One region of the Oceanobacter sp. 5_MG-2023 genome, then DNA from elsewhere that is predicted to be linked to it. Evidence: predicted binding sites of a transcription regulator. Region 1 holds the regulator's gene; each other region holds the start of a gene.

Region 1 (3,147 bases):
GAGATCGCCGAGCTGGGAGGGGGCGATATTGCAGATGGCAGCAAAGATATTCTCGCTGCGGCCTGGTTGTATCCTTTCCCATTCGGTCAGCATATTCTTGATGTTCTGGCGCTGCATGTTGTCCTGGGAGCCACACAGGTTACAAGGGATGATTGGGAACTCCATGGCGGTTGAATAAGCCTGGATGTCTTTTTCCTTGCAGTAGGCCAGCGGGCGGATCAGAACGTGCTTTTTATCGTCGCTGAGCAGCTTGGGTGGCATGGCTTTGAGTTTGCCGCCGTAAAACATGTTCAGGAATAAGGTTTCAATGATGTCGTCGCGATGATGGCCCAGGGCGATTTTATTGGCACCAATTTTTTCAGCAAAGCCGTAGAGGGTGCCGCGACGCAGGCGGGAGCACAGGCCGCAGGTGGTTTTTCCTTCCGGCACCAGATCCATGACCACGCTGTACGTGTCTTTTTCAACAATATGGTAGGGAATATCCAGCTTGCCCAGATACTCGGGTAACACGTGTTCGGGGAAGCCAGGCTGTTTCTGGTCCATATTGACGGCAATCAGCTCAAAGTTGACCGGGGCGCTTTTTTTCAGGCTGATCAGGATATCGAGCATGGTGTAGGAGTCTTTGCCGCCCGACAGGCATACCATGATCCGGTCACCCTCTTCGATCATGCAATAGTCTTCAATCGCCTTGCCAACGTTTCGGCGCAAACGTTTATGAAGTTTGTTGAATTCGGTGCGTGCTTTGCGATCAATGACATCGGCGGTCATGCTGGAAAACTCCTGAGCATTCTGGGGCGGAACACTGGCTAAAAATCAGGCGGCGAATTCTAGCGAATAGATTGGCTGGCGTCAGTAACTGTTGCCAGCCAATAACAACGCGGTGGCCGGTTAGCGGGTTCAGGGATGAAACTGGGCACAGAAACAAGGATATAAGGGGTTTTTGCCGTTACCGCTGAGAAGGGTAACGGCACGCTGTGCGGGATTATTCCGCTGGCGTTTTCTCGTCACATTCAATTTGTGGGTTCAGTCCGGCCATTTCATACAGGCTGTTCATGTCCAGAACGATGATTTCCTTGCTCTGGGTTTCGATCAGGGCATTTTTCTGGAAACGGGTGAATACCCGACTGATGGTTTCTACCGCGAGGCCAAGGTAGTTGCTGATGTCGACCCGCGACATGGGCAGGCGGAAGTGGGTGGCACTGAAACCGCGTCGAGCGTAACGGTTGGAGATATCCAGCAAAAACGAGGCTACACGTTCTTCGGCGTTCTTTTTGCTCAACAGCAACATCATGTTCTGGTCGTGACGAATTTCGTTGCCCATGGTGCGCATCAACTGTTTGCGCAGGTCGGGGAGTTCGTCGGTCAGGTTTTCCAGCTGATGAACCGGAATTTCACAGACGGTGGTGGTTTCCAGCGCTTTGGCGGTGAGAGGGTAATCACCGGCATCGTAACCGGCCAGACCAATCAGTTCGCTGGCGAGATGAAAGCCAGTGATCTGTTCTTCGCCATTACTGGCCAGGGTGTAGGTTTTCAGGGCACCGGTACGTACCGCAAACACGGACTGGAATTCATCCCCTTGCTGGAATAACAGCTGGCCTTTTTGAATGGGTCGGCCACGGCGAATGATATCGTCCAGTCGCTCCATATCTGTGTCACTGAGCGAGAGTGGCAGACACAGTGCGTTCAGGGAGCAAGTCTGGCAGTGGGGTTGATTACCGCGCAAGGGAGGGTGCGCAGGCTGTGCAGCTTGGTTTGTTTTCATTGAGCTCACCGTGTCGGGTTTTCCGTTATGTAGGGAAGAACCGTGTTCCATTAATTTTCGTATGGTCTTAGCTCGACGAGTGGCTGTCAAGACATTGGTCAAGGTATTGAGTCAAGGTATTGTCAACGGATGATCAGTCGCTGATCAATAACGACCCTGGCTACTATAACCAGATGGCTGCTGCAGTCCAAACGCCGTAACCAATCAGTAACAGTCCGGCAATGATACGGCTAAGGCTGTGACTGAGTAATCGGCTCAGGCTGGTGGCGGCGAGGCCACTGGCGAACAGGGCAGGCAGTGTGCCAAGGCCAAAGCAGAACATGGTCAGTGCCCCTTTGAGGGGATCACCATTGGCGGCGACCCAGCTCAAAGTGCTGTATACCAGTCCGCAAGGGAGCCAGCCCCATAGCAGTCCAAGGCGAAAGCGACTGCTGATCGAATATTGTGTCATCAAGGGGCGGGTAGCAGGCTGCAGCCTTTGCCATAGATATTGGCCAACTTGTTCGATACGGGTGAGCCAGCTTGCCCAGCGGGCAACGTAGAGCCCCATCAGCACCAGCAGTATGGCGGCCAGTGTACGTAATGCCAGCATCAGTACATCATTCAGTTGTTGTAGCCATAAGCCAAGCAGCGAGACGAGCAGGCCGGCAAAGGCGTAACTGGTGATACGACCGCTGTTAAAAGCCAGTGCTGTCAGTAGCGGTTGTTGTTGTGAGCGGGTGCCAATGGCGGCGGCAATGCCGCCACACATTACCAGGCAGTGACTGGAGCCAAACAGGCCCAGCAACAGGGCGGTTAACAGGGAGAGTGGTTCAATCACAATGGGTTTTTATCGGTTGCCGTGGTATGGGGTGCTGGTGTTGTGTCGGTTGCTGTGGGATGGGTGCTTGCGGGATCGTCATCGTCATCAAAGAGAATTCTGTGAGCCGGAGATTCCATATCATCAAACTGGCCGCTGCGCACTGCCCAGAAAAAAATCAGCGTGGCAATGCTGATCAGGACGATCGAAAGTGGAACAAGTATGTAGATAATATCCATGTTATGTCCATCAAACCAAGCGAGTGGAAGCCATTATAATCTGGCCTTGTGGCTGAGTGTGCTAATTGTGACCGGATACATCCGGTTTGGTCGTCCGGGATAGTCGCAGCGCATTACTGACCACCAAAAGCGAACTGAATGACATGCCAATGGCTGCGGCCCAGGGAGGAATATAGCCTGCCGCTGCCACTGGCAAGGCCAGCAGATTATACAGCAGCGCCCAAGCGATATTCTGGTAGATCACCTGGCGGGTACGGCTGGCGGTGTCCAGAGCCTGTAATACACAGTCCAGGCGGCCGCTGGTGACCAGGGCATCGGCGCTGGTTTTGGCCAGGTCTGTGGCGTCA
Region 2 (3,147 bases), on a different contig from region 1:
TTGCGGGTCCCCTTCCAGCTCAAGTGTCTCGGCGATTTTCAGCTCACACACCACTCCGTCGGACGGAGCTTGCGCCAAGACATTCGCCACTAACGCCCGCAAGGGAATAACGCTGACTTGCAGAGTCAGACCGCCGGAATACACCAGCATATCGCTGACCAGCCGGTCTGCTCTCTTAAGCTGGGTTTGAATATGCTGGCGGGTGGCAGCAGGTGCATCATAAGCCGCCATCGCAATGATATTCAGGGGATTACGCAACTCATGCGCCATCGCTGCCGACAGGCTACCCAGCTCGACCAGGTGCTGTTCATCCAGCCGTTTACGCTCCGCCGCCGCCAGCGCCAGCGAATGCTCCAACAAACCACAACTGGTCGAGAACAGCGACGCAAACACTTCCGCCGTCAGACGCATACCAGGGCTGGCATCGTCCCAACCCACCAACACAAAATGCCAGCCAGACGCTGATCGTGATAGCCGCAGCGCCAACGCAGTGTGGTGGGATGGCTCCATCGGAACCGGCTTATCCAGTTGGATAGCGACCTTGTGGCGTATTTGTTGTGAGAGCAACTGCTCACCCAGACTGACCAGCTGAGACCAGTCTTCCGCTTCCTTTAACCGGGTTGACCAAGTCTCCAGCACGGTTTCGTTCAGCGAAGCCCCCGGATAAATCAACCGCGATACCATCCGACTTAACGGCTGATAGATAAATGCAGCCACCACCAATACCAGCAACGAATACAACCACAGTTGCCAACTGGGCACATTCGCCAATGCCTGTAAACCGATACGCCCGGACACCACCCCGATCACCGCAATCAGACACAGAATCACCAACATCATGGACACCCACAACAGTGCCCGGTTGGCAAAAGCATTGACCGACAGAATCTGATAACGCACCACGGCATACACCAGCAGCAGCAAGTAGGTAGGCAGCAGCAACATCGGATAGGGAAACCAGCTGATGCCAAAAGAAGGAAAAACAAAGCTGGTAGCCAGTAGCAGCCCCCAGGCTCCTACACCAAACATCGCCAGAATCGATCGCTTTTTATTACCCGAATGACGATACCAGCCAAACAATAATACTGCGTGTGCCAGTATACCGATCAGTACGGTATAAGATAAATTCCAGACACCCACGTCGGTAAAGACAAAAAAGTAACGGATATCCAAGGTGCCAATAGAATCTCCGGCACCCACCCACCAGCTTTGTAATACCACGGCAATACTGGTGGCATAAAACCAGGGAACCGTTTGATAAAGACGATCAAGTTTATCTTCTCTGGCAGCACCGGAGTTTACAAACCGAATCGCAAAGTGCAGGAAAAAAGTAGGCATCAGTGGATTGGCCAGAATTATATAAATACCAATACGTTCATAACCATGAAACAGCACCACATGGCCAAAACACCACACCGCCATCATGATGGCAAAACCAGCCAAGGCTTGCAGGTCGCTTTGTTTGCGAGCACGCCAGAGTAGCCAGGCCGCGACCAAAAAACCGCAAACACTGGAGACCAACATGGCGATTTCAAACATCAATGAGAGCTTCAAACTGTCAACCTCGCTTACACCACCATAGCAAACAATCGTAAACTTACTTTACAATTCACACAAAAATTAATTTTTATCCTTAAAAATCAACAAGATAAAAACCAATAAAAATTGGCCTATCGATTGCTTGTAAGCAAATCATATTTCTTGATCTATCTCAAAATTTTATCTGTTTTTGGAGAAAGCAAAATGAATACTGGATTTTTCATGACGGAAGTCATCGCACTGTTCAGCATTGCTGGTTTGGCATTATTTCCTTTGGCCATCCAGAAAATGCGCACGCTGGCCAGCAACAAGGCCAACTAGCGGACGACTTGATCAATCATTTTTATCATTCACGGCTTTTGTTTTTTATAAAATATTAAAAGCTCTGGTTTAACACTATTGGAATGGCTATGGATCTCGACGTCGCTCTATTATCCAGATTGCAGTTCGCCTTTACGGTGAGCTTTCATATTATCTTCCCCAGCATTACTATTGGCCTGGCCACATTAATTGCTATCTGGGAAGGTTTATGGTTAAAAACCCACAACCCTTATTACTTGCAACTGGCCAAATTCTGGATAAAACCCTTTGCCATTACCTTTGGTATGGGCGTCGTATCCGGTATTGTTTTATCCTATGAATTCGGCACCAATTTTTCCAGGTTTTCGGAAATGACTGGCGCAGTATTAGGGCCATTAATGGCTTATGAAGTGCTAACGGCCTTTTTTATGGAAGCCGGTTTTCTTGGGGTGATGCTATTTGGCTGGCAGCGGGTTGGCCGCAAACTGCACTTCTTTGCCACCACGGTGGTGATGGTCGGCACCTGGTTTTCCGCATTCTGGATTATTGTTGCCAACTCCTGGATGCAAACCCCTGCCGGTTACATCATTGTCGATGGCCACTTTGAGGTGGCCAGCTGGATGGAAGTCATCTTCAACCCCTCCATGCCTTACCGCCTGATGCATATGCTGATGGCCTCGTTGATCACCGCCACCTTTGTGGTCGCCGGTATCAGTGCTTACTACCTGTTAAAAAAACAGCATATTCCCTTCGCCCGCAAAGGCTTGTCCATGTGCATGTGGTTCGCTCTGGTCTTGACGCCATTACAAGCATGGGTGGGTGATATGCACGGCTTGAGCGTCAAGGAGCACCAGCCAACCAAGCTGGCGGCGATTGAGGGCATTTGGCCTGCGGAAGAAAACAACGTACCACTACTGCTGTTTGCCATGCCGAACATGGCCACCGAATCCAACGATTATGAAATTGCGATTCCAAACCTTGGCAGCCTGCTGTTGACCCATAGCTGGGATGGCGCGCTGCAAGGCCTGAAAGCCGTACCGGCAGCAGATCGTCCCAACGTACCACTGGTGTTCTGGTCATTCCGGGTAATGGTCGGTATTGGCTTCGGCATGATCTGTATTGCCCTGCTGGCGCTGGCTTTACGTCGCAAAGAGCGCTTGTTTGAGAGCAAACCCTTTCTGGCACTGGTAACGCTGTTTACTCCCAGTGGAGTGATTGCGGTGCTCGCTGGCTGGTACGTGGTGGAAGTCGGTCGCCAGCCCTGGATTGTTTATAACCTGGTGCGTACCGCAGACATCGTATCGCCAC
Region 3 (3,147 bases), on a different contig from region 1:
GAATACCGCCCGCTGGGTGTACTGCAACGACAGTAAAATGCTGGAAGACTTTAAACGCAAGGCCGTCGATAATCTGGCTATTGATGGTGGCGGCTATCTGACGTATATCGCTCCGACACGGGTGAACCTAAGTCTTATTCAGGATCGCTGGCCCGATGTTGAATTCCGCTCAACCCGTGAGCATTAATTCATTGTGCGCAGGGATGCCCTCTGTAACCGCCCATGTTCTCCGTCGCCGCTCATAACGGCACGGAGTCGGTTCTTGGGCGATGGATAGACAAGGCCATGCCGGTCTTGTATGGACGAAGCCAATCTGTGCTGTGGACAATAAAAATCCGTAGATAATCCATTTTTAAGTGGACTGTTTTCTGCACTAAAGATACAATCCGCGCCCCTTTATGAAAAGACGGCTCATTCTGGCACTCGTGTCGTGACGGCTGATCCGCGATTGACTGTGTTAAAAATACACAGGTGGTTGCGTGGGTAATAACCGTCCTGTAGAATGCCGCCCTCTTTTCTGATCAACATGCCCTTGAAGGCGAGAATTTGATGAAAACTTACAGCGCAAAACCCGAAGCCGTAAAACGTGAATGGTTTGTTGTTGATGCAGCTGATCAGACGCTGGGTCGCCTGGCCACCGAGGTTGCTCGCCGTTTGAGAGGCAAGCACAAGCCAGAATACACACCACACGTTGATACCGGCGATTATATCGTCGTGATCAATGCTGAAAAAGTAAAAGTCACTGGTAAAAAAACCAGCGATAAAATGTATTACCGCCACACCGGTTATCCTGGTGGTCTGAAATCGATCTCTTTTGAAAAGCTGATCGACTACAAGCCTCAGGACGTAATCGAACTGGCAGTTAAAGGCATGCTGCCCAAGAATCCTCTTGGACGCGCCATGTTCAAGAAAATGAAAGTTTACGCAGGTAGCGAGCATCCACACACCGCTCAGCAGCCTCAAGAACTGAAGCTGGGAGAATAATATGGCCGTAACTCAATACTACGGTACCGGTCGTCGCAAGACGTCTACTGCTCGCGTTTTCTTGCGTCCAGGTACTGGCTCTATCGTAATCAACAAGCGCACACTGGAAGAGTACTTCGGTCGTGAAACTGCTCGTATGGTTGTCCGTCAGCCTCTGGAATTGACTGAAAGTCTGGAGAAGTTTGACATTGTCGTGAATGTTAACGGCGGTGGTGGTAATGGTCAGGCGGGTGCTATCCGTCACGGCATTACTCGTGCCCTGATGCAATACGACGAAACGCTACGTCCATCACTTCGTGCCGCGGGTTACGTTACTCGTGATGCTCGTGAGGTTGAACGTAAGAAAGTCGGCCTGCGTAAAGCACGTAAGAAGCCGCAGTTCTCCAAACGTTAAGCGATTTATTGCTTACAAAAAAAAGCGTCCCTTGGCTTATGTCAATGGACGCTTTTTTTGTTTTTATATCCCTACAGTGGGTATGTCTTCCCGGTTGTTTCAAATCCTCAATTTCTTTACTATGTGCGCCGCTCTGCATTCTACGCCGGGTCTGCCGACCGTAGTCCCTCTCAGGCAAACGACCTCGCGGCAGAAAAGAATTTTAATGATGGGAGAAGATGGTAATGAGTCAAGACGGCGTTAATAAAGGTCGGCGCACCCTGCTGGTGGGCGTGACTTCTGCTGTCGGCGCGGTTGGTGCTGGCTTCGTCGCTGTACCCTTCGTCAAATCTTGGGTTCCAAGTGAAAAGGCGAAAGCGGCAGGCGCTCCGGCCAAGATCGATGTCAGCAAGATCGAACCAGGTTCGATGCTGACAGCCGAATGGCGTGGTAAGCCGGTATACGTTGTGCGTCGTACAGACGACATGCTGGAAAATCTTCCAGAGCACAATGACCGACTGAAAGATCCGGATAACAGCAACAAGGCTCAGCAACCAGCCTACGCTGATAACATCAATCGCTCACGCAAACCGGAAGTACTGGTTGTGCTGGGTGTTTGTACCCACTTGGGGTGTGCTCCCAAGTACTTTGGCGAAGTTCAACCCCAACAGTTTGATGCAAACTGGCCTGGCGGTTGGTTCTGCCCATGTCACGGTTCTCGTTTTGATCTGTCTGGTCGTGTTTTTCAGGGATCTCCGGCTGCGTCCAACCTGGAAATTCCACCGCACAGCTATGAAAGTGCCAATGTGGTTGTAGTCGGTGTGGATGAGGAGAACGCCTGATGAGTAACAAGCAAAACACCCTGATGGGTTGGGTTGATGACCGCTTGCCGGTTACCAGCACCTATGAAAAGCATATGTCGAAGTACTATGCTCCGAAGAACTTCAACTTCTGGTATTTCTTCGGCGTACTGTCGATGCTGATGCTGGTTAACCAGATTCTGACCGGTGTCTGGCTGACCATGAACTTCACCCCAAGTGCCGATGCCGCATTCGCCTCGGTTGAATACATCATGCGTGATGTCGAGTGGGGTTGGCTGATTCGTTATATGCATTCGACCGGTGCAACTTTCTTCTTTATCGCGGTGTATCTGCATATGATGCGGGCGATTCTGTATGGTTCCTACCAGAAACCACGTGAATTGATCTGGATCTTCGGTATGGCCATCTATCTGGCTCTGATGGCAGAAGCCTTTATGGGTTATGTACTGCCATGGGGACAAATGTCTTACTGGGGTGCTCAGGTCATTATCTCGCTGTTCTCTGTTCTGCCTTACGGTAACGAACTGACTGAATGGATTCGTGGTGACTTCCTGATCTCTGGTGCAACACTGAACCGTTTCTTTGCCTTGCACGTAGTGGCTGTGCCACTGGTGATTGTTGGTCTGGTGGTGATGCACTTGCTGGCCCTGCACGAAGTGGGTTCCAACAACCCTGACGGCATCGATATCAAAAAACTGAAAGACGAAAACGGGGTTCCTCTGGATGGCGTGCCATTCCACCCTTATTACTCAGTACACGACCTGGTCGGTATTGTGGTCTTCCTGATGGTGTTCTGTACGGTCATGTTCTTCTTCCCGGAAGGCGGCGGTTTCATGTTGGAGTATGCCAACTTTGAACCGGCTAACGGTCTGAAAACACCGGAGCATATTGCCCCTGTCTGGTACTTTGGTGCCTTCTACGCGATTTTGCGTGCTGTACCCGACAAGCTGCTGGGTGTTGCCGCGATGG
Region 4 (3,147 bases), on a different contig from region 1:
AGTCACCACCTTGGTGTCGTTGCTTTCAGCGACCAGTCTGACGACTCATGCCCTGACGACTCCGCTTCCAGAGCGGTTACTGTCATTAAATGGCCACCATACCCTGCAACTGGCTGATTCATTATCCCGGGATTATTTTTATATCCGCGATGCCTATACCAGCGCTCTCTATCATGCCCCTTCCCGCACCGGTATACAGCGCCTTGAACTGACGGTTCAATCCGAGCGAATCAGCGGTCGTGGGGTTGGCTTGTCACTGTACGATACCATTGCCATCACGTCGGAATGGGAACAGATGGCCACACTGGAAGCACGCCTGAATGCGCTGGTCAAAATGATGGATACCCGTCTGATACAGGGTGACCGTATTGTTATTGAGTACACCCCCGGCCGTGGCTCGGAAGTAATGGTCAAGAATGAATATATGGGTATTATCCGTGGACAGGACTGGTTTCAGGCGCTGATCCAGGCCTCGATGGCACCCGCTGTTCCCGCTGTTCTTGTTGATGCTCCTGCGTTGCAAGTACAGCCACCACAAACCAGTAACAGTATCTCAGCAGTGTTTTTGTAGGGGGCTTTTTGTAAGTCTGGTTTCGGGTGTTGACCTTGATTATGTGACACGTCAACACATCGTAACCAGCAGATATAAAAAAAGCGGCTTGCGCCGCTTTTTTTATATCAAACCCAAGTAATCAGAACTTGTAACCAGCACCAACAAAATAAACCAGCGGATCAATTTCTACATCAAGGCCATCAGCTGCACCGCCTTTGATTTTTGTATCGATATCCATTTTCCAAGCCGCAGCATTCACCAGCCAATGATCATTCAGGGCATAGTCAACACCTACGGAGTAAGTCAAACCCCAGCTGGTTTCCAGCCCTTTGGTACCAAGATCCGCATCATCTTCTTCATCAAAGAAGAAGGTATGGTTAACACCCAGGCCCACATAGGGTTGCAGTTTGGAATCGGCTCCCATTGGGTAATATTGTACAGAAACAGTAGGTGGCAAGTGTTTGGTTGTCGCAATCGTAGCGCCATCAATAGCACCACCATCACCTTCGACTTCGTGTTCAAAAGGCGTCGCTGCCAGCAGTTCCACACCGATCTGGGAGGTCACCATATAAACACCGGTCAAACCCAATTGGGTATCTGACAAGACATCCAGTTCACTGCCTGCAACAAGACCACTGCTATCGGCATTACCGTCTTTCGGAGAAACCGTCACAGCACCCGCCTTGACGATAATGTCACCCGCTTCGTAGGCCATAGCCGGGATAGCAGATACTGCAACAACAGTAGCCAGCAGAGTTTTGATCAGTTTCATTTTGCACTCCTTGATTCCGTGCTTTTGGTAGATGAGTGCAGGGTACCCGGCTTGATCTGCACAATTTTGATGCAAATCAAGCATTTAATGCCCCAAAATAAAGACACCAGACAATCTTGTGATAGGTCAATTTGTGTCAACCCTACAAGCTGTCCAACAGCGCTATGGCATGCTTCTTTCATTCAAAGGCAGCAAAAAAACGTTAGCTGAGATACAGTTAGCCATCCCTGATATTATTGTCACCGGATTCAGGCTGAAGTGTGACTACCATCGTGAGTGACACTGCCGTCTGACATGATCAGACCCTCTTCATTGAGGCTGATCCACTGGCCATCGTTTTCCTGTCCACCATGTGAACAACATCCGGAGAAAATCATGGAGTTGACGTTTGATTGAGCAGTTTTCTGCGGCATTCGCTACCCGGATCGGAAGACGATTGCTTTCATACTTGCTATTGGCCAATTTCCTTATCGCCACCTTGTCTTATGGCTGGATGCTGATCGACGACTACCAGCATGGTACGCAACGCCTGCAAAATAACCTGGTCAAGCTGGAGGACAGTTATCACGACAGTCTTGTCATCAGCCTCTGGAATTTCAATTCCGAGCAGCTGCGCACACAGCTGAAAGGCATGCTCAACTTTGACGGCGTTGAGTACATCATGGTCGACAGTACCGACTTTGGTTACGTCGAAACTGGCCTCAAGCCAAACAAGGTTGATATTCGCCACCAATTCAATCTCTATTACGAAGATCAGGACAATAACCGCACCTTTCTGGCAACCCTGACCATTCTGGGCAGTTATGCACAGCTCTACCAACAACTGGAAACCCGCGCATTGAATATGCTGCTGGTACTGCTCTGCCAGACCATTACCATATCCCTGGTATTACTGCTGCTGATCCACCACCTGATTACCCGTCATATTCGCTCATTGTCAGAGTGGGCCAATGCCTTTTCCATTCAAACACCCGATCACCCAGTCACACTTGAGCACCGCACCACCAATACCATGCACAAGCAAGATGAGCTGGACGCCCTGGCCTCTGCCATCGAGAAAATGCGTCTGTCATTACTCAATGACATGCACCTGCGTGACCAGGCCAGAATGGAATTGGAAGATACCCACAATCACCTCAATATGGCGATTGAGAACACCACCATGGGCTTCTGCCGCTATCTGGTTCGTGAAGATCACATGGAAACCAACCGCAACTTTTGTTACCAGCTACGAACCGATCAAGAAACCCTGAACGGTATGGAAAACCCGTTACATGCTATTTTGGAACGTATGAATTCAGACACCAGTGCAGAGCAACGGGAACGTATTTACCAGTTACTGCAAGGACGGATCAAACGGGTCCAGGGCAAATTTTCCATTCTCAAATTCAATGGTCAGGAAGGTGTATTCGATATCAGCTTTCAGGCCATCCGTTTTCATAACAACCGCCCGAACGAAGTGCTGATCTGCAGCGTTGACCACACCAGTGAATATTATGCTCACAAGCAATTGCAAGATCTGAATCTGCGTATGGAAGCCTCTTTACGCCAGCAACAAGACGAATTCCAGCATATGGCAATGGTGCAAAGCAGCGACCTTGAACGCTTGCAGCGGGAATGTGATCACTTGCGCCATCAGGTAACCAACCGGCAACGACCCTCATTACTGGCACTGGTTGCTCCCACACTGGAACAAGCCTCCCAGGCGACAGAGCCAGATCTGGCGATACCACTGGCGCTGGCAACGCGATCATTTAATGTATTGACCGGGCCAGCCAAACAATCGGTAGATCTGGTGCAGTTTATCCAGCATCACTTGTCA

The links. The regulator FNR, encoded in region 1, switches genes on or off when oxygen is low (the NO sensors DNR and NnrR bind a similar motif). The targets are predictions, from matches to a motif close to TTGATNTANATCAA.
Region 2: a site for FNR is predicted at 1,702-1,715, ahead of Q4551_RS07360 (cytochrome ubiquinol oxidase subunit I). Genes of this name have one in related genera too.
Region 3: a site for FNR is predicted at 1,410-1,423, ahead of petA (ubiquinol-cytochrome c reductase iron-sulfur subunit). Genes of this name have one in related genera too.
Region 4: a site for FNR is predicted at 1,392-1,405, ahead of Q4551_RS14615 (OmpW family protein). Genes of this name have one in related genera too.

The regions. Positions count from the first base shown of each region.
Region 1 covers NZ_JAUORS010000020.1:59,894-63,040, reverse strand. Annotated here, with positions in the region: gene ttcA (tRNA 2-thiocytidine(32) synthetase TtcA) at 1-768, opposite strand, end outside; gene fnr (fumarate/nitrate reduction transcriptional regulator Fnr) at 983-1,762, opposite strand; gene Q4551_RS13125 (sulfite exporter TauE/SafE family protein) at 1,926-2,582, opposite strand; gene ccoS (cbb3-type cytochrome oxidase assembly protein CcoS) at 2,579-2,800, opposite strand; gene Q4551_RS13115 (heavy metal translocating P-type ATPase) at 2,862-3,147, opposite strand, start outside.
Region 2 covers NZ_JAUORS010000008.1:74,135-77,281, reverse strand. Annotated here, with positions in the region: gene Q4551_RS07365 (sensor histidine kinase) at 1-1,554, opposite strand, end outside; gene Q4551_RS07360 (cytochrome ubiquinol oxidase subunit I) at 1,950-3,147, shown strand, end outside.
Region 3 covers NZ_JAUORS010000007.1:134,140-137,286, reverse strand. Annotated here, with positions in the region: gene Q4551_RS06905 (peptide chain release factor 3) at 1-187, shown strand, start outside; gene rplM (50S ribosomal protein L13) at 550-984, shown strand; gene rpsI (30S ribosomal protein S9) at 986-1,378, shown strand; gene petA (ubiquinol-cytochrome c reductase iron-sulfur subunit) at 1,603-2,199, shown strand; gene Q4551_RS06885 (cytochrome b N-terminal domain-containing protein) at 2,199-3,147, shown strand, end outside.
Region 4 covers NZ_JAUORS010000027.1:13,236-16,382, forward strand. Annotated here, with positions in the region: gene Q4551_RS14610 (chalcone isomerase family protein) at 1-571, shown strand, start outside; gene Q4551_RS14615 (OmpW family protein) at 693-1,325, opposite strand; gene Q4551_RS14620 (hypothetical protein) at 1,762-3,147, shown strand, end outside.